Regions from separate parts of the Alteromonas sp. ABV4_150 genome, predicted to be linked through region 2. Evidence: predicted binding sites of a transcription regulator. Region 2 holds the regulator's gene; the other holds the start of a gene.
What was found. Region 2 encodes LexA, which represses DNA repair genes until DNA is damaged. Its sites were predicted from a motif close to TACTGTATNNNNATACAGTA; they were not measured.
Positions count from the first base shown of each region.

Region 1: the regulator LexA is predicted to act here: its motif matches at 1,167-1,186, upstream of recN (DNA repair protein RecN).

Region 1 covers NZ_CM149971.1:3,147,664-3,150,853, reverse strand. The annotation lists gene nadK (NAD(+) kinase) at 1-116, shown strand, start outside; gene dps (DNA starvation/stationary phase protection protein Dps) at 376-885, shown strand; gene recN (DNA repair protein RecN) at 1,227-2,912, shown strand; gene ACYX4M_RS13690 (outer membrane protein assembly factor BamE) at 3,037-3,190, shown strand, end outside.
Region 2 covers NZ_CM149971.1:1,705,974-1,709,163, forward strand. The annotation lists gene ACYX4M_RS07445 (hypothetical protein) at 1-1,035, shown strand, start outside; gene lexA (transcriptional repressor LexA) at 1,148-1,774, shown strand; gene coxB (cytochrome c oxidase subunit II) at 2,369-3,190, shown strand, end outside.

The sequences.
Region 1 (3,190 bases), 1.4 Mb from region 2:
GTGATGAAATTCGCATTAACAAGAGCGTAGACAAGCTTCATCTTGTTCATCCTAAAGGCTACAGCTATTTCAACGTACTTCGCAAAAAGCTAGGTTGGGGCAGTAAGCTTTACTAGTCTTATTCCCCATTCCTCTCACCTAACGTGCATTTATTACATTAGCCTGTAGCTTTTTCTTAATCGCTACAGGCTTGAAAAATAAAGATTTTTTAATCTTATAGAATTTCTCCAATTAAAACTTGTACTTATAAAAATCTCAGATTTCGGCATACCCGTTGCAACTGTCAAAGTAAGTCGTTGGCACAGGGTCAGTGAAATTTTGACCCTCTTGATGTTTTTCATCGTGCTAATTTATTTGCATTCAATAGGAGATATCATGAGTAACACCAATATCAAATTTACAGCCCCAGGAATGGATAACGATGCTGCTGCCAAAACAATTAAGGTATTGGATCAGCGATTGGTTGCACTATTAGATTTACAGCTAACCCTGAAGCACATTCACTGGAATGTAGTAGGACCAAATTTTATTGGCGTACATGAAATGCTAGACCCTCAGGTAGATGCAGTACGCGAAATGACAGACACCATTGCCGAACGTATTGCAACGTTAGGCGGCGTACCAAAAGGCACACCAAAAGCTATTGTTGAAGGTCGCAGCTGGAATGATTACGAACTAGGAAAAGGCTTAGTGCTTGACCACCTTAAAGCACTAGACGCTGTTTATGACGGTGTAAATGGTGACCATAGAAAAGCACTAGAGCTTCTTGGTGAAATTGATCCAGTATCGGAAGATATGATCACCGGTCAGCTAGCAGACTTAGAACAGTTTCAGTGGTTTGTACGCGCACACATTGAATCTGGAAGCGGTGAGTTGCAGCAATAAGCTTTATTATTAGTTTTTATATAGTTATCTGACTATTTATAATCCAATTAAAGTTGGAATTCGAAAGGAGAGCTTAAGCTCTCCTTTTTGCTATCGCATTTCACTTAGAATAGTACTGTATAAATTTCTGTAAAACACGCTCTCTCATTAATTTCGTTTCTGCAGGTTACTCATAACCCCACATAACCTAGCGAACATATAATATTGATTCTTCAGTCTTTATTATCTTCTTTCTTAATTTTAGCGAAATTTTTTCACGACTTAACTTTACACAGTCAAAATACTGTATATATTATCAGTTACTGTATATATCATCATGTTCAACTTATTCGAGTGTGGTTATGTTAGCGCATCTTTCTATTTCTAATTTTGCTGTTGTAAAACAATTATCGGTTCAACTGGAAAACGGGTTGACTGCAATAACCGGTGAAACCGGCGCAGGTAAATCAATTGCTATTGATGCGTTAAGCTTGTGCTTGGGTGAACGTGCCGACGCAAATGCTGTGCGTAAAGGAAGTACGAAAGCTGAAATCATCGCACACTTTTCTTTGAGCAGTAACGCGTTAGCTAAAGCTTTTCTCGATGAACATGAACTTACCTCAGACGAGGATGAAAACAGCTGCTTTATTCGCAGAGTAATTTCTAAAGAAGGTCGTTCAAAAGCGTTTATCAATGGTATTCCCGCTTCACTTCAGCAGTTAAAAGGCTTAGGCCAATATTTATTAGCCATTCACGGTCAAAACACACACCTGCAACTGTTGAAAGAAGATCATCAAAGAGATTTAGTTGACGGTTACGCTAAGCATGATGAATTGTTAGTGCAAGTTAAAGAAACCTACTCTCTATGGCGTGATAAGCAGCGCACGTTAAAAGCGCTTCAAGAACAAGCCCAGCAGCGAGAAGATAGAATTCAGCTGTTAACCTATCAGGTTCAAGAGCTCGATGAATTTGCTATTGAAGAGGGCGAGTTCGAAGAGTTGGAAGTAGAGCACAAGCGCTTAAGCAATGGTCAAAGCCTTTTAGAACAAGCGCAGACTAGCGTGTACAACTTATATGAGAATGATGAAGGCAACGCTTTATCAGTAATTCAAAGCAGCATTGAGCGTTTGGGCGAATTAGAAGCCCATGATGCAAGTCTAACGCCTATGATAGCGTTACTAAACGACGCGGCAATTCAAGTAGAAGAAGCTGCGGGGGAGCTGCGCAGCTACTGCGATCAGTTAGAAATTGACCCGCTTCGTCTACAGCAAGTTGAAGCGCGCTATGCAAAGGCAATGGAGCTGGCACGTAAACATAACGTTATGCCAGAAGGGCTGTATCAACACCATCAAGAACTAGCCGCCGAATTTAACTCGCTGGCTGAACAAGAAACCCTTTTAGGAACACTTGAAGGCGAAGTAGAAGAAGCGCGAGCAACATACCTAACTGCGACCAAAGGGTTGTCTGAAAGCAGACAACGTGCTGCAGGTAAATTAAGTAAAGATATTGAGGACCAGATTCGTCAAATGAATATGCCTCATGCAAAAGTCGATATTCAAATTCAGTACGACGAGCTTAAGAAGCCTGTTAGCACAGGTCTTGATACTGTCGAGTTCAAAGTGTCTACCAACCCTGGCCAAGATGCAGACAAGTTAGAAAAAGTGGTGTCAGGTGGTGAATTGTCACGTATAGGGCTAGCTATCCAAGTGATCGCAAGTGACAATCACGCTACGCCTACTATGATTTTTGATGAGGTCGATACAGGTATCAGCGGGCCAACTGCGTCTATCGTTGGCGGTCTGTTGCGCAAACTGGGCAAGCAGTCACAAGTAATGTGTGTAACGCATTTACCACAAGTAGCTGCACAGGCGCATAACCAGCTTTTCGTTACTAAGCTTACCGATGGGGAAAGTACAGAAACTCAAATGCTACCGCTTACCAAGCAAGACCGCATTGATGAGTTGGCGAGATTGCTAGCCGGTGACAAAGTAACCAAGTCTGCCTTAGCAAACGCAAAAGAACTGCTAAAAAGCGCAGCATCGAACTAAAATGCAGTTGATTGGTCATAGTTGTCAATGTAGCATGCCTTCGCGCTTGCAATAAAACAGCCTCGAAATTCGCTTCTGCGGAATTCCCTGGCACTAACAAAGGCAATACTGGACAAATTAACGCATGAAGTTGCAACACCTATTAGTAATTCTTGGTATCACACTTACATCAACCGCTTGCTCGAACTGGATATATCGTATCGACGTTCCTCAAGGAAACTTTCTTGATCAAAGAGACGTTAAAAAACTGCGCGTTGGAATGACAAAAGAACAAGTTG
Region 2 (3,190 bases):
GCACAGCAGAACGCTAGCGGTGAGTACGCATTGACAGATATTGAAAGTGCGCCGCGCGCTTATACATATCACGCTGCAGGCTGGGCTCACTACGGTGACAATGACGAAAGAGCTGTCTTTGTCAGTGACACAAGCAATTACGATTCATCTATTCAAATTCTATCAGTAAACAAAGACGATGAGTTTGCGATAAGTGGCGAAGTTGGTGAAGACGCCTATAACTACAGCAAGCCGGTCGTTACAGATTACAATAATGACGGTGTGGGTGAGTTATTAATAGGGGCGCTGGACTATAATTCGTCGTTCAATGTGGTGAGACTTTCGGATAATTCTGTTCAGTGGACACTGAGTCAAAATCACAACAGTCAAATATCATTTATTGAAGCACTAGATGTGAATAACGACAGTTACGCTGATGCAGTTGTCGTGGAAAACGATCGACTTAAAGCGTTTGATATTGAAAATCAGGTGCTAATTGACGCGATAAACAACGACTTTTCAATCAACGCGCTGGCTGTTTCAGAAAGTAATGGAGTGCATTATTTTGCTGTCGGGGGGTATCGTTCGTTCAAGCTCTATAAAATGCAGGACGGTGAGTTCGTTGAGTTAAATGAGTTGGAAACTACTTGCGATCAACTGCTCACAGTAAATTTTGATAGCGATAGTGACCTTGAGTTTGTGTGTCTGGATAGAGATTATTCAACTATCAATGTGTATGACGTGACAAGCGAAGCGTTAGCATTGAAAGAGACTATAGCGCTGTCTTTTTACCCTCAGAAGATAGCAGCTATACCAACGACATCGTCTAACCAGTCGATCCTCGCCATCCATCAGCCAGATGATTACGACTATTCGTATGATTACTATGACAGCATCGGGTACCAAGTAGTTGAGATTGATAATAAAGGGCATACGGTATGGCACAGTCCATTATTGGGGCTGCAAAACGTTGATGGTATGCGTACCCGCCAAAACAGCGATGGAGAGTTGGAGCTACAAATAGGTAACTCGGACATGGCCCTTCTGGCAAAATAAGGATACTGCACTTGTCGCAGACTCATGCGTGTAGCAAAAGACGCGGCAAGTGCTTGTTATTTGTTTTTAGGTGTATATACTTACAGGAACTGTATGAACAGACAGGTCTTTTATGCGCCCACTCACAGCTCGACAAACTGAAGTTTTAGAACTTATTAAAACAACCATGCAAGAAACGGGAATGCCGCCTACACGTGCGGAAATTGCTCGTCAACTTGGTTTTCGTTCTGCCAATGCAGCAGAAGAACATTTGAAAGCATTGGCGCGTAAGGGCGTAATTGAAATTTTACCTGGTACCTCCCGTGGTATTAAGCTCAATATCCCCCTTGAGGATACAGCACCAGAAGAAGAAGGTTTGCCTCTAATCGGGCGCGTAGCGGCTGGTGAGCCAATTTTGGCGCAAGAACATGTAGAATCGCACTACAAAGTCGATCCTGCTTTGTTTCAGCCTCAGGCAGACTTTTTGCTTCGCGTAAACGGCATGAGTATGAAGGACATCGGTATCTTAGATGGTGATCTCCTCGCGGTGCATCGCACGACTGATGTCCACAATGGTCAGGTCGTTGTGGCGCGGGTGGATGAAGACGTTACGGTTAAGCGTTTAGAGAAACGCGGTCGTGAAGTGTTACTCCATGCCGAAAATGAAGAGTTTTCGCCAATTAAAGTAGATCTTGCAAGCGAGCCTTTTGCTATAGAAGGTATTGCCGTGGGTGTCATAAGAAACGCCGACTGGATGTAAGGTTTTAACATCTTCAGCGAAAAGCGGCGCCCTAGCCGCTTTTTTAATGCCTTTTGTTGCCATATTTATGCTAGTTTTCTCAAGTTAGCAGCGCGCAATACCTCGTATAATCATGACCTCAAGTATAAATATTAAGCAGCACGCAAAAGCCATTCTGCCTATGAATGAATTTTTAGGTATGCATTCATTATTTGAAAATTTGTTTGAAAATTTGTTTGAAAATAAATATCGATAGCGCGTTACTCGTTGATTTTTCGCTCAAATGATTGCTCGTAAACTCACATGCGTTGTTCAAAATGCGCGTTTGATTTTACCCCGTCTCAACAGCTACCAATTTACTCCTTTATTCAAAACGTAACGTTAGGCTGCCATTGCAAATGATTAAAAATTGAACATTTCGTTAAATTTTTAACAGAAAAGACTAGACGGCACGGAATTATTGCGCAATTCTTAGACAAAGATTAACAAAATAATAACAATGGCTCTAAATTTGTTTTACAAGTTGAGGTTATGGGTCAATCGTTCGCAAACCATTTGGTAGGGCATCGCGCAAAAATATCAGCGTTTTTGGTCTTGCTATTACGGAGGTGCTGAGTGAAACAACTAACGACCGTTTTCGCAAAATGGTGTTCAACTATACCGTTTTTGCTTTTTTCTCCTTTGCTTCTTGCCCAAGAAGTCAGTGAAGAGGCTTCTTCACTTAATCTAAGACGCGGTGCCACCGACATCAGCGGGCAGGTTTACGACCTGCATATGCTGATGTTCTTTATATGCGTAGGGATTGCGGTTGTAGTGTTTGGGGTTATGTTTGCCTCAATGTATCTGCATCGGAAGTCTCGTGGTGCTAAGCCGGCTAACTTTCACGAAAACGTGAAGGTTGAAATTGCGTGGACCGTTGTTCCTTTTCTTATTCTAATCTTTATGGCTGTGCCTGCGGCGAACACCCTTATTGCAATGGAAGACACATCTGAGCCAGATATGACTGTGCTAGTAACAGGCTCACAGTGGAAGTGGCACTACAAGTATATGGACAGCGACGTAGAGTTTTATTCTCTGCTTGCTACTCAACGCGAGCAAATAGAGAACAAGTTTCAAAAAACAGATAACTACCTGTTGGAAGTTGACCGCCCATTGGTTATCCCTACTGGAAAAAAAGTACGCTTTCTTATCACTTCAGATGACGTTATTCACTCTTGGTGGGTACCTGACTTTGCTGTGAAAAAAGATGCCAACCCCGGCTTTATTAACGAGTCTTGGGCTAAGGTCAACGAGCCAGGCATTTATCGGGGGCAATGCGCTGAGCTATGCGGAAAAGACCATGGTTACATGCCAGTCGTGGTTATCGCTAAAGAACCCGCTGAGTTTGATAAATGGATGGGCGAACAAGAAGAAATTGTTCGTCAAGCCAAAGAAGAA